Regions from separate parts of the Faecalimicrobium sp. JNUCC 81 genome, predicted to be linked through region 2. Evidence: riboswitches for the same ligand, from Rfam matches in the RefSeq annotation. Region 2 holds a riboswitch; each other region holds the start of a gene.
What was found. A riboswitch is a leader RNA that binds a small molecule or an ion and turns the genes downstream of it on or off. The one in region 2 is predicted to bind S-adenosylmethionine.
Positions count from the first base shown of each region.

Region 1: another riboswitch for S-adenosylmethionine. It lies ahead of metK (methionine adenosyltransferase); the one in region 2 lies ahead of JNUCC81_RS07090 (Na+/H+ antiporter NhaC family protein).
Region 3: another riboswitch for S-adenosylmethionine. It lies ahead of JNUCC81_RS11960 (methionine ABC transporter ATP-binding protein); the one in region 2 lies ahead of JNUCC81_RS07090 (Na+/H+ antiporter NhaC family protein).
Region 4: another riboswitch for S-adenosylmethionine. It lies ahead of JNUCC81_RS14055 (Na+/H+ antiporter NhaC family protein); the one in region 2 lies ahead of JNUCC81_RS07090 (Na+/H+ antiporter NhaC family protein).

Region 1 is NZ_CM132203.1:163,029-166,718, reverse strand. It holds gene recD2 (SF1B family DNA helicase RecD2) at 1-1,308, opposite strand, end outside; gene metK (methionine adenosyltransferase) at 1,440-2,633, opposite strand; SAM riboswitch class I at 2,831-2,936, opposite strand; gene yyaC (spore protease YyaC) at 3,173-3,682, shown strand.
Region 2 is NZ_CM132203.1:1,426,979-1,430,668, forward strand. It holds gene JNUCC81_RS07080 (DUF4825 domain-containing protein) at 199-1,101, shown strand; gene JNUCC81_RS07085 (YdbC family protein) at 1,121-1,342, shown strand; SAM riboswitch class I at 1,455-1,559, shown strand; gene JNUCC81_RS07090 (Na+/H+ antiporter NhaC family protein) at 1,763-3,073, shown strand; gene JNUCC81_RS07095 (radical SAM protein) at 3,121-3,690, shown strand, end outside.
Region 3 is NZ_CM132203.1:2,388,268-2,391,957, reverse strand. It holds gene JNUCC81_RS11965 (hypothetical protein) at 1-952, shown strand, start outside; SAM riboswitch class I at 1,111-1,215, shown strand; gene JNUCC81_RS11960 (methionine ABC transporter ATP-binding protein) at 1,295-2,368, shown strand; gene JNUCC81_RS11955 (methionine ABC transporter permease) at 2,328-3,008, shown strand; gene JNUCC81_RS11950 (MetQ/NlpA family ABC transporter substrate-binding protein) at 3,029-3,690, shown strand, end outside.
Region 4 is NZ_CM132203.1:2,801,542-2,805,231, reverse strand. It holds gene buk (butyrate kinase) at 22-1,107, shown strand; SAM riboswitch class I at 1,220-1,324, shown strand; gene JNUCC81_RS14055 (Na+/H+ antiporter NhaC family protein) at 1,403-2,728, shown strand; gene JNUCC81_RS14050 (DUF1540 domain-containing protein) at 2,772-3,083, opposite strand; gene JNUCC81_RS14045 (hypothetical protein) at 3,160-3,588, opposite strand.

The DNA of each region.
Region 1 (3,690 bases), 1.3 Mb from region 2:
TCTTAGTAATGAGTACATTAATAAAATGTCAACCATAGAAACTTCATCTACTATTATCACATCTGCTTTTATAGGTTCTTCTTCATTTTTCATAAATTCTAATTGGTCACTATCTGTAGCAAATCCCATTTCAAGTAATCTATGTATAGTTTTTGCTTCTTTATTAGAAGTTTCGCTCATTCTTTTAGCAGCTCTTCCTGTTGGTGCTGCTAAAACAACTTCTTGATTGTTATTTTCAAATATTTTTATTATTGTGTTTATAGTTGTAGTTTTTCCTGTTCCAGGACCTCCAGTAACTATTACTACTCCACTTTCTATTGATTCTTTAACAGCCTTAGCTTGGTTAGTAGCTAACTTTATACCTTCTTCATTTTCAACAAGTCTTATTTCTTCTTCAATATCTATATTTAAATCTTTAAATTCACATTGAGATAATTTTATTATTTGCTTACAAACCCCGTTTTCAGATAAATAGTATGGTATTAAATATATTAAGTTTTGTCCGCTCATTTTTTCTATATGCACCTTTTGGTCATAAGCTAAATCCATTATACACTCTTCTATAAGATCAGTACTTACTTGTAATAGTTTTTTAGCATCTTGTATTAAAATATTTTCTGGTAGATAAGTATGTCCACTTCCTAAAGATTGATTTAGAGAATATAAAATTCCTTGGCAAATTCTATCTTTAGAATTCTTTTCTATTCCTATTTTATTCGCTATATCATCAGCTATTTTAAACCCGATACCTCTTATATCTTCCGCTAACTTATATGGATTTCTATTTATAACTTCAATAGCCTTATTTTTGTATTTTTTATATATTTTCATACAGTAATTAGGAGTAATTCCATAAGGTGATAATTCAATAATTATATTTCTAAGTTCTCTATTTTCTTCATAACTTTTGACTATTTGATTTATCTTCTTACTTCCTATACCTTCTACTTCTTGTAATCTTTCAGGACTATTTTGTATTATATCTAAAGTATTAACTCCAAATTTATCTATAATCCTTTTCGCCATTTTTTCACCTATTCCATGTATCATACCCGATGCCAGATATACATAAATTCCTTCGAGTGATGATGGCGTTACTGGCATAAATTTATTTACCTCAAACTGAGTTCCATAAGTTTTGTGATTTATCCATTTCCCCTCTACTTCTATGCTTTCTCCAACTGATAAAGTTGGCATACATCCGACTATTACAACTTCACTATTAGAGTTAGCTAAATGGGCTATGGTGTATCCATTATCCTCATTTTTGAATACTATATCACTTATCATTCCTTCTAATCTTTCCATACTTTTCTCCTACAACAAATAATATTTCTATACTGTACTTAAGTTGTAATTATTATACCTTTTATATAAAATAAAATCACCCCTTAAAGTAATATTACTTTAAGGGGCTTTATTTATAAATCTAATTTATATTATTGTCCTAGAGCTTCTTTTCTTAAAATTTGAGCTTTATCTGTTCTTTCCCATGGTAAATCTATATCAGTTCTACCAAAGTGTCCATAAGCTGCTGTACTTTTGAATATTGGTTGTCTTAAGTCTAAGTCTCTTATTATTGCACCTGGTCTTAAGTCAAAGTTCTTTTCAACTAATTTAACTAATATTTCTTCAGATACTTTTCCAGTTCCAAACGTATCTATAAATATAGAAAGTGGTCTTGCTACACCTATTGCATATGCAAGTTCTATTTCACACTTGTCAGCAAGCCCAGCTGCAACTATATTCTTAGCTACATATCTTGCAGCGTAAGCTGCAGATCTATCAACTTTTGTAGCATCTTTTCCTGAGAATGCTCCACCACCGTGTCTTGAGTATCCTCCGTAAGTATCTATTATTATTTTTCTTCCTGTAAGACCTGTATCTCCTTGAGGACCACCAACAACGAATCTTCCCGTTGGATTTATATATATCTTAGTTTCTTCGTCTAATAAATTAGCTGGTATAACTGCTTTTATTACATGATTTATTAAGTCTTCTCTTATTGTTTCACTAGTTACTTCTTCTCCATGTTGAGTAGATATAAGTACTGTATGAACTCTTACTGGAGTATTTCCTTCGTATTCTACTGTTACTTGAGTTTTTCCATCTGGTCTTAAGTAATCTAATGTAGAATTTTTTCTAACTTCTGTTAATCTTCTAGCTAATTTATGAGCTAAAGATATTGGAAGTGGCATTAATTCCTCTGTTTCGTTACAAGCAAAACCAAACATTATACCTTGGTCACCTGCACCTACTTTTTCTATTTCATCTTCTGCTGTTTGTCCATCTCTATTTTCTAATGCTTCATCAACACCCATAGCTATATCCCCTGATTGTTCATCTATAGAAGTTATAACTGCACAAGTGTCACAGTCAAATCCATATTTTGCTCTATCGTATCCTATTTCTCTTACTGTTTCTCTTACTATTTTAGGTATATCAGCATATGCTTTTGTTGTTATTTCTCCCGCTACTAATACAAGCCCCGTTGTTACTGTAGTCTCACAAGCAACTCTTGATAGTGGATCTTGCTTTAATAATTCATCTAATATTGCATCTGATATTTGGTCACATATTTTATCTGGATGCCCTTCTGTTACTGATTCTGATGTAAATAAATGTCTTGCCATTTTAATTCCTCCTTAATTTATAATTTCGGGGTTTGATTCATCCCCTATGCTAGTCCAATTATGAATACTCTTAGTTAATTTAACTTTATATATCTGAAATCTTACGCTATATATTAGAGGTAATAGTTTAATAATTAAAAAACCTCTTCTTATGCAAGAAGAGGTTAATTTTGTATATTCAATACATTAATTAACTAACCTCATCTCTCAAGACTATTTAGTCTTGTAGGATTTAGCACCTTTTCCCAAATGGGTGGTTGCTGGGCTTCACAGGGCCTATCCCTCCGCCGCTCTTGATAAGGTAATCAAGAAAGTTATTAAGTTCTTTATATTATATATCTCATTAATTTATATATTACTATCTTTATAAAATCCTGTCAATAATTTTAAATCAAATTTATCATTTGGAATATTCTTGCTTGTACTATATCAACTATATAGTATCCTATTTAATACCATTTTCATATTATATATTATGTAACCTAAGATAGGTATTTTTTAAATTAAAAATTCATATATTTTTTTGAAGGGGGGTGCCTATGTATTTAGCCAAAGTGAATTATAAAAAAGAGAACGTTGTAGAAGTATTAAGTTCAATACTTAAAGATTTAATCGATGAAAATACAGTTGTAGTTTGCATAGGAACAGACAGAGCTATCGGAGACGCTCTCGGACCATTAGTTGGTACAATGTTGCAAAATAGTGATTTTAAATACCCCGTTTACGGAACATTAGATAATCCTATCCACGCTTTAAATATATACGAATCTATTGATCACATAAAACAGATTCATCCAAATGGAAATTTTTTAGCTATAGATGCATGTTTAGGGTCAAAAAGTAGCATAGGTAATATACAAATAAGAGAAGGCCCAATTTTACCTGGAAAAGGTGTTGGAAAAAAATTACCTCAAATAGGAAACCATTCTATTGTAGGAATAGTTGATAAGATAGATGAAAATAATAGATTTTCATTTAATAATGTGCGCCTTAGCTTCATAATAGAATTAGCCGAAGTAATTTCGTTAGCTCTATTACTTTCTACCTAAAATATTCG
Region 2 (3,690 bases):
TTGGTTAAATTAGAAGTTAGAAATAAAAGCATATAAGTGATAGATAAATTCAACTTGATGATAATAACTCAAAACATAATGGTATAATTAGATATATGGGAAATTTAGGATTTAATTTAGAAGAGCAATTAAAAATTATTCTTATATTCGAAAAATTTTACTAAAATGTATACTACATAGAAGATAAGGAGACGATATATGAAGAAAATAGCTAGCATAATTACTTCAATTATGATAATAACAAGTGCAATAGGTCTAGTAGGTTGTGAATCTAAAGAGAATTTGAATATTAAAGTTAATAAAGATATAAAGAAAGAAAGTAGTATTGATTTAAATGAATTATCAAAATTTAAAGGTACAAAAATAGGTAACTCTTCTAAAATTTCAAATATTTTAGAGTATTTGCCGGGAAATAATTCAAAGGATGGTTTTAGTTTGCAAACAGACAAACAGCCTTATGAAATTACTGTTAATTATAAATTAGGTAATGAATATAAAGAAAATAATATAACAAATTTACTTTATACTAATTCAGTTATATTATTTGCATTAGTTGATAATCTTGATATAGTTAATATAAAGCTAGGAGAAGAACATGGTGTTATATACACTTACAATAGAAGTCAAATAGAAGAAGTTATAAAAACTGATTTAAGAAAATTACCACAAGATTTAAATTTGTGGAAGGATCTATTAAGCAAGGAAAGCTATGATAATATAGGAGAAGGACGTTTAAAAATAGGAAACCACACAAGTGTAATAGAAACTTCAGAGACTGATAAAAAAAAGATAGCTAAAAAGTTATTTGAAATCCTTTTAGCATACGATTATGGAAATATTAAAGTAGAATCTGGAGAATATATTAATATATTAAAAAATTATAAGGTAAAAAATGTTACTTTTAAAAGTGGTTTAGAGAATGGCGATTTTAGAGTTAGTATGAACTATGATATACAGTCAGTTGATGGATATGTTGACTACTTTACAACTGGAAACGGAATTAAGTCTAGTGATAATTGGGTTAAAGATAAGTTTGTTATAGTTGATATTGAAAAAATAGGAGAAAACCAATATAAATTAGCAGCTCAAAATACAAACTAAGTATAAAGGAGATATAAATATGGCAAATATTAAATTTGATATAGAGTATGAATATGGAGTTATTTCAGAATCATCAAAAGGATGGAAAAAGGAGCTAAACTTAGTTAGCTGGAATAATAATAAAGCTAAATATGATATAAGAGAATGGGATGAAGAACACGAGAAGATGGGTAAAGGATTAACTTTTACAGTTGATGAACTAAAAGCTCTTAAAGAAATATTAAATAGTATGGACATATAATTAGTAATATATTTATACAAAGTTTTAAATATTATAAAAAATAAATATTATATATCATTTATTTTTTATAATTGACACCTTATATTTATTAGATTACTATAACAAATAAATAAACTTATTTAGAGAGGTGGAGGGACTGGCCCTTTGAAACCCGGCAACCAGCATATTAAATATGCAATGGTGCTAAATCCTGCAGCACAAAGCTGAAAGATAAGTATAAATTCGCTAAAAAGCTTAAGTTTATACTTAAGCTTTTTTTAATTATTTTAATTATAAGTAAATTATAATTTATCTGTTTTGTTGATAAGTTACAATTTGATATCATCTAAACTTGAGCAATGGACCTGGTTTTTAGGTCGTTGGCGACATGAGCAAAGCGAATTTTTTATTAGAATCTAAAAATATAACAGGGGGTATTGTATGAATAAGAAAATAAGTGGAAATCCAGTAGCATTAGCACCATTAGCAGTTTTTATACTATTATTTGTATCCACAGCATTAATAACAGGAGATTTTTCTAAAATGCCTATTTTGGTTGGATTTTTTATATCAGTTGGTGTAGCAATATTAATAGATAATAAAAGAGATTTAAATACAAAGCTAGAAGTATTTACTAATGGAGCAGGAAATTCTAATGTTATGTTAATGTGTGTAATATTTTTATTAGCAGGTGCATTTGGTTCAGTTACAAAAGCTATGGGAGGAGTAGAATCAACAGTTAATTTTGGAATGTCAATATTGCCACCAAACCTTTTGGTAGTAGGAATGTTCTTAGTATCATGTTTTGTATCAACATCTATGGGAACATCAACAGGAACAGTAGTAGCTCTTGTACCTATTGCTGTAGGGATTTCAGATAAAACTTCAATAGGATTAACTCTTTGCTTAGGAGCTATAATCGGTGGAGCTATGTTTGGAGATAATTTATCGATGATATCGGATACAACTATAGCAGCAGCTAATACTCAAAATTGTAATATGAAAGATAAGTTTAAAACTAACTTTAAAATAGTACTTCCAGCAGCAATATTAACAGCTATTATATTTATAGTTATAGGTTCGGGAAGTGGAAATATAAGTGGAGATACATCTTATTCATTAATAAAAATAATTCCATATATTTTAGTTTTATTAATGGCATTATTAGGTGTAAATGTTTTTGTGGTTTTAACTAGTGGAATATTAATTAGTGGATTAATCGGAATTATAACTGAATCATTTAATATAGGGGGATTATTTGAAGTCAGTTTTGAAGGTATGGTAGGCATGCAAAATCTAGCTATGATATCAATAGTTATAGGAGGATTAGTGGAACTTATAAAGGTAAATGGCGGAATAGAGTGGTTACTTTCATTTACTAAAAGTAAAATAAAAAATAAAAAAGGTGCAGAATTTGGAATAGCAGCTCTTGTTAGTTTAGCAGATATCTGTACAGCTAATAATACTATATCTATAATTATGGTAGGACCTATTGCAAAAGAAATTTCTGATGAATTTGATATCGACCCTAGAAAAAGCGCTAGTTTATTAGATATATTTTCTAGTGCGTTTCAAGGAATAATACCATATGGAGGACAACTATTAGTTGCATCATCTCTTGCAGGAGTATCTCCATTTACTATTGTACCTTATATGTTTTATCCAATGCTTATGATAGTATGTGGGATTATATCTATTATATTTACAATTCCAGGGACAGAAAATATTAAATCAGATATTATTAATAATTAAATTTTATACAAATAAGTTATAATGCATAAAACGTGGAGGATACTAAAATGGAGTTTATAAAAGCAAAATCTATAATTTCTAATTATATAGAAAATAATCCTTGGTTTTCTATAAATTACAATATGAATATATATAAAGGGTGTCCACATGGATGTATTTATTGTGATTCTCGAAGTAGTTGTTATCAGATCATAGATTTTGATAGAGTTAGAATTAAAGAAAACTCAATAGAAATGATTAAAAAAGAATTAAAAGGTAAAAGAAAAAAAGGTGTTATAGGAACTGGAGCAATGAGTGATCCTTATAATCCATTTGAAGCAAAATATATGCTTACTAGAGACGCTTTAAAACTTATAAATGACTTTAAATTTGGAGTATCGATTGCAACTAAAAGTAATTTAATCACAAGAGATATAGAGATATTAAAAGAAATTCAAAAACATTCACCTGTTTTAGTAAAGATTACTATTACAACTTATGACGATAATTTATGTAAACAAATTGAACCACATGTTGTTACTTCATCGAAACGCTTTGAAGCAATAAAAAAACTAAGTGAAAATGGTATATTTACAGGAATATTATTAATGCCGATACTACCATTTATAAATGACAGT
Region 3 (3,690 bases), 960 kb from region 2:
TATATTACAAGATTATATTAGAATATACACAAGTATAGAAGATTTAAAAGAAAATATTAACAAATATTTATTTGATAAAAATAGCAGTATAAGTTCTAGTGAAATAGGAAATCAACTTATGAAAATCAAATCAGAAGACAATTTACATAAAATCCTACCTTACATAAATACAGATATATATAAATTAGAAGAAAGATTTAAAGTACTAGTGTCATACTTTGGTATAGATATAGAAGAAATAAATTCTATGAGAGAAGAAGTTAAAAAAAATTATATAAATAATTCATACGATAATAGTGGTGTTATAGATAAGTACTATTTAAAAGAGATAATAGATAGTGTTAAAAATTCTAAAATGTATTCATTAAAATCAAAGTCTAGATATGGAAGTATGTCTAGTGAGTATGATTTAAACAATAAGGAAGATATAATTGATTTTAATGATGAAGAAGTTGGCGGAGAATACTGTCCAATACTTGTTGTATATAAACCGGCTAAGTATAATAGAGGTTCTTATGTCCTTGAAGATAAATCTTATGTGTATATAAAACGTCAACCATTAGATGCCTTAATAAAACAAGAAAGATTAGAAGAAAGAGGTATTGATGGTATGGGGGCAATTACTTACATAAAATTAAAAAGGGATCTTACTAACGAAAACTTACAAGATATAATGGCAGAGCTATATGTATATGGTCAAAAAAATGATATTAAATTTGAAAATGTCAAATTAGCTGATATATCATCAAATAAAATTTGGCTTACTGCAGATAAATTAAAAAAAGAGTACAAAGAATTAAGATATTACCATAAAAATTTAACTCAAAAAGTAAAGGATATATATGAATCTACAGGGACTTATTATACTCAGATAAGTGGAAAGTACATATTTGATAGTAGAGAACTTTTACATTGTTACAATACTTTTAAGCATAAAGATATAAACAGTTAGAATATATGTTTAAGTAAAGAAGTTACAATAAGAGAAAGTGCTTGTGGTATAAAGAAAATAAAAAAATATATATAAATAAAATTTTATAATTGACAATGTATGTTTTAAAATATACAATTAGTTTCATAAATAAAAATATTTTGAAAATTAAATAAAAAACCTTATCAAGAGAGACCGAGGGAATGGCCCTATGACGTCTCAGCAACCTACCTTAAATGGTGTGGTGCTAATTCCAACAGGATTTTAATCCTGAAAGATGAGGGGAAGTATATTAATATAAACGTTAAAAATCTTCTTCTCATTTTTGGGAAGAAGATTTTTTATTTGGTTAAAAAGGAGGGAATGTATTTGATTAAACTAAAAAATATAAAAAAAACATATGTATCAGGAAAAAATGTGGTTGAAGCATTAAAGGGTGTAAATTTAGAGATTAAGGAAGGAGAAATATGCGGAATAATTGGATTTAGTGGAGCTGGGAAAAGTACATTAGTTCGTTGTATAAATTTACTTGAAAGGCCAACATGTGGAGAAGTTTTTATAGGAGATAAAGATATTACACTTTTATCAAATAAAGAATTAAGAGAAAGTAGAAAAAACATAGGTATGATTTTTCAACATTTTAATCTTATGAAGTCAAAAACTGTGTTTCAAAACATAGAATATCCATTAAAAGGAAATGGATTGTGCAAGAATGAAATAAAATTAAGGGTTAGCGAACTCTTAGAATTAGTCGGATTAAGTGATAAGGCAACTAGTTATCCATCTCAGTTAAGTGGAGGTCAAAAGCAAAGAGTTGCAATTGCAAGGGCACTAGCAAATAATCCAAAAGTACTTTTATGCGATGAAGCAACTTCAGCCCTTGATCCTCAAACAACACATTCAATACTTAATTTATTAAAAGATATTAATGAAAAGCTTAATTTAACAGTAGTTATAATCACACATGAGATGAATGTAGTAAAAGAAATATGTGATAAAATTGCGGTTATGGAAAATGGGAATATAGTTGAAAACGGAGATATACTTGAAATATTTTCAAATCCAAAAGCTAATGTTACAAAAGACTTTATTTCAACTTTATTTCAAAATAATAAAATATATGATTTATTAAAAAAAGACTTATTTATTCAAGATATAAGTGAAGATGAAGTTTTAGCTAAAATTTCTTTTGTTGGTCAAAATACAGGTCAGGCATTTATATCAAAAATATCAAGAAAGTTTAAAATCGACGCAAGTATATTATTTGGAAATATAGAAATGGTAAAAAATGTTCCAATAGGAAATTTAATTGTAAAGTTAAGTGGTCAAATTGAAAATATACTAAATGCAGATAAGTATCTTAAAGAACATAATATTAGTTTGGAGGTAATTGACTATGATAGAAACATTAAAAACACTAATACCCAATGTAGTTAATCTTTATCCTGAAATGATAAAAGCATTATTTGAGACATTATATATGGTTTTTGTATCGGGAATAGTTTCAACATTAATAGGGTTCCCTATAGGAGTAACGCTTGTAGCAACAAGAAAAGGTGGAATATTAGAAAATAAAATTATAAATAATATTTTAGGTAAAATAATAAATACTCTACGCTCCATACCATTTATTATTTTATTAGCAGCAATAATGCCAATTACTAGACTTGTTGTAGGAACCACTATAGGTACATTAGGAGCATTAGTACCACTTATATTTAGCTCAACACCATTTGTTGCAAGACAAATTGAATCGGTAATTTTAGACATAGATAGTGGCGTAATTGAAGCAGCTCAATCTATGGGTTCAAGTCCAATTGAAATAATTTATAGAGTTATGTTACCAGAGGCTCTTACTGGAATTGTATATGCTATTACTATAACAACAATAAGCTTGATTGGATTATCAGCAATGGCTGGAACTGTTGGTGGTGGTGGACTTGGAGACTTTGCAATAAGATATGGATACCAATATTTTCAAACTGATGTAATGATAGTAACGGTAATAATACTTCTTATTTTAGTAAATATTGTTCAAGGATTTGGAGATATACTACTTAAAAAACTTAGTCATTAATTTAAAGGAGGAATTTTAATATGAAAAAAATAATTACATTACTTTTAACAATAATAATATCAATAGTTAGTTTAGTAGGATGTACTAACACACAAGATAGCGATAAAAAAACTGTAAAGCTAGGAGTTACAGGTGAAGAACATGAAATATGGAATTTAGTAAAAGAAAAATTAAAAAAAGAAGATATAAACTTAGAAATAATTAGTTTCTCTGATTATATAAAGCCAAATATAGCACTTGATGAGGGAGAAATTGATTTAAATGCGTTTCAACATCACGCATATTTAGAAAATTTTAAAAATGAGAGAAAATTAGAATTAACAGCTATTGGAGATACAGTATTTGCACCAATGGCAATATATCCTGGGAAATTAAAATCACTTGATGAAATTAAAGATAAATCGACAATTGCAGTTCCAAATGATGCTACAAACCTAGGAAGAGCTTTAATACTTCTTCAAAATGCAGGATTAATAAAACTAAAAGAAGATGTAGGTTTACTTCCAACTCTTAAAGATATAGCTGAAAACCCTAAAAATCTTGAAATAAAAGAATTAGTAGCAACTCAAATACCAAGATCACTTCAAGATATTGATGTAGCAGTTATAAATAGTGGAGTAGCTGTAAATGCTAAATTATCACCAACAAATGATGCTTTATTTATTGAAGATTCAAGCTTAGA
Region 4 (3,690 bases), 1.4 Mb from region 2:
TAAAATAAAGAGGGGATATTTATGATCTATAGAATACTAGCTGTAAATCCAGGGTCTACATCTACTAAAATAGCAGTTTATGATAATGATAAGATAGTATTAGTAAAAGGAATTAATCATCCTGTTTGTGAAATAGCAAAATATAATAATATACAAGATCAATTTGAAATGAGAAAAGATGAGGTACTAAAAGTTATTAAAGAAAATAATATAGATATAAACACATTGAGTGCAGTTGTTGGAAGAGGTGGATTACTTCCACCAGTTAAATCAGGGGCATATTTAGTGAATGATCAAATGATAGATAGATTAGTAAATAGACCTATAATTGAGCACGCATCAAATCTAGGGGCTATTATATCTTATGAAATAGCAAAACAACTTGGAATAAATGCATACATATATGATTCTGTGGCAGTAGATGAACTTGATGATATAGCTAGAATATCTGGAATTTGTGGAATGGATAGAGATTGCTTAAGTCATGCACTAAATTCTAGGGCTATGGCTATGAAACATTGTAAAAATAACAATAAAAACTACAAAGATTTAAATTTAATAGTAGCTCACTTAGGTGGAGGTATAACAGTTAGTGTACACAAAAAAGGTAAGATGGTAGATATTGTATCAGATGATGAAGGATCATTTTCACCAGAAAGAGCTGGAAGAGTGCCTTGTAAAAAAATCATAGATAGATGTTTTTCAGGAGAATACTCACATAGAGAAATGCTAAAAATGATAAGAGGAAATGGTGGTATAGTATCGTATTTAGGAACGGTTGATGTTAGAGACGTAGAAAAAATGATAAATAAAGGTAATGAAAAGGCAAAACTTGTTCACAAAGCAATGGCATATCAAGTTTCTAAAAGTATAGGTGAATTAGCAACGGTTGTAGAGGGAAAAGTTGATGCAATAGTTATTACAGGTGGAATTGCTTATTCAAATATGATAACTTCTATGATTAAACAAAGAGTAGATTTTATAGCACCAGTAGACATTATTCCAGGTGAAAATGAACTTGAGTCTTTATCTTTAGGAATTTTAAGGGTATTATTAGGAGAAGAAAATGCTAGAGTATATGAAGAAAATGAACTAGCTAAAGCATAAAACTAATGTTGATAAAATTATTAAAAAAATAATTATTAAAAAAATCAAAAATACTTGAAATATTTAGACAATTATAGTATTATAAAAAAATAGCAAGAGAAAAATTAAATACTCCTTATCAAGAGAGGTGGAGGGGCTGGCCCTTTGAAACCCGGCAACCAGTATATTTAATATACATTGGTGCTAAATCCTGCAGCTAATAGCTGAAAGATGAGTAAATAATTGCTTATTATAGCCTGAGTTTATTCTCAGGCTTTTTTATATATTAATTAGAACATAAGAGGAGGCGACATGTATGGAAAAAGAAATAAAAAAGGGTAATGCATTGGCATTATTACCATTAGGAGTATTTTTATTATTATTTTTAGGAACGGGAATTATAACAGGTGATTTCTATAAAATGCCAGTATTAGTTGCATTTATTATATCGGCTGGCGTTGCATTAATGTTAAATAAAAAAGAATTATTTTCTACAAAAATAGATGTGTTTTGCAAGGGAGCAGGAAAGCCTGATATTATATTGATGTGTATGATTTTCTTATTGGCAGGTACATTTGGAAGTGTTTCAAAGGCCATGGGTGGAGTTGATGCTACTGTAAACCTAAGCTTATCAATATTACCACCAAATCTTGTAGTAGTAGGATTATTTGTTATAGGTTGTTTTATATCTGTTTCAATGGGAACATCAATGGGAACAATAGCAGCAATAGCACCAGTAGGAATAGGTATATCAGAAAAAACTGGAATACCAATGGCTTTAGTGATAGGAGCAGTAATAGGTGGAGCTATGTTTGGAGACAATTTATCTATGATATCTGACACAACTATAACTGCAGTTAGAACTCAAGGGTGCGAGCTTAAAGATAAATTTAAGGTTAATTTCTTAATAGTTTTACCAGCAGCTATAATAACAACTATAATACTTGGAATAAATACATCAGGATATAACGTAGTATTATCGGAAAACTATAGTTATCAAATAATAAAAGTAGTTCCATACATTATAGTATTAGCTGGAGCATTACTTGGAATGAATGTATTTAAATTACTTCCAATGGGAATATTTGTATCAGCAATAATAGGAATATCAACAGGATCATTTGATGTATTTGGATTTATAGATTCTGCATCACAGGGTATGTCAGGAATGTATGAATTATGTATGATGTCTATAGTAATAGGCGGAATTGTTGAACTTATAAAGTTTAATGGTGGAATAGATTTTGTACTACATTTTATAACAAGTAGAATAAAAAATAAAAAAGGCGCTGAATTTGGAATCGCAGCACTTGTAGCTTTAGTTGACTTATGTACAGCAAATAATACTATAGCAATAGTTATGGCAGGGCCATTAGCTAAAGATATAGCACAAGAATTTGATATAGATCCAAGAAGATCAGCAAGTATATTAGATATTTTCTCTTCTTGTTGTCAAGGAATGATTCCATATGGAGCTCAAATATTAACAGCTGCAGGATTAGCAGCAATATCTCCAGTTGAGATTTTAAGATACTTACATTATCCAATTCTGATGGGGTTATTTGGAATATTAGCTATAGCTTTTGGATTCCCTAAATTATCGGATATTAAGGAAAAAAGAAAAGAAGGTAAAATAGCATAAATAAAAAATAGTACTGAATAAATTTATTCAGTACTATTTTTTATTATCTAGATATGAAAGTTTCACAACTTGCATTACTATCATTGTTTATATGAACTTGGTCCGCCTTACATAGCTCACTTTCATTATATTTACAGTTAGTAGCTTTACAATGAATGTTTTGTGTACTTACACAATCACACTCATTAGCAGAACTTGTAAATCCAGCGCTAGCTTTATCTACATAAGATGCACAATTAGTATGTCCAGTAGTAGTAGCTTTACGTCCATCTACATTTATACCTCCTGCAAAACATCCTCCAGCGTTGTTATGAGCACAGCTAGTAGCCGAACAGTTTAAATTACTATTTATCATTTTAAAATACCTCCTACAAATTTATTTCTACCTTAGTATGTGGAGATAAATTATTTTTTATAACAAGTATTATTAATTATTTAGCAATACAATCAGAACAGACAACGAAAACATCATCTAAATTTTCGCGTCCAAATTTTTTATTAACATGGTGGACTTCTAAATTATCACTTGAGCCACAAAGAACACATTTATTATTGTAATAAGACAAAGCTTTTTCTTTAAATAATTTAAAGTGGATAGAGTTTAAATAATTATCGTAATTTATTTTTATACAAGCTTCTAGATAATTAATATATAGGTTGTCTAAATCCTCGGTAGTTAAAGTACTATTTTCTGGAGAAAAAAATTCGCAACGTTTATTTGACTCTGGCAAAGCATCAAGCATTATACATTTTATACTATATTGATAATCTTTATCTGGACCATCTAAAGAAAGATGAGTGCAAAAAGAGCAACATTCTTTAGGTAAGCTTTCTTCTAATTCGTTAATATTAATATTCATAAACAACCTCCCTTAAATATTTCAATTAATTTTATCAACGTATTATATTTATATTAAAAAACATAGACAAGTATTCTATAAATAAAGGATTTATAAAAAAAA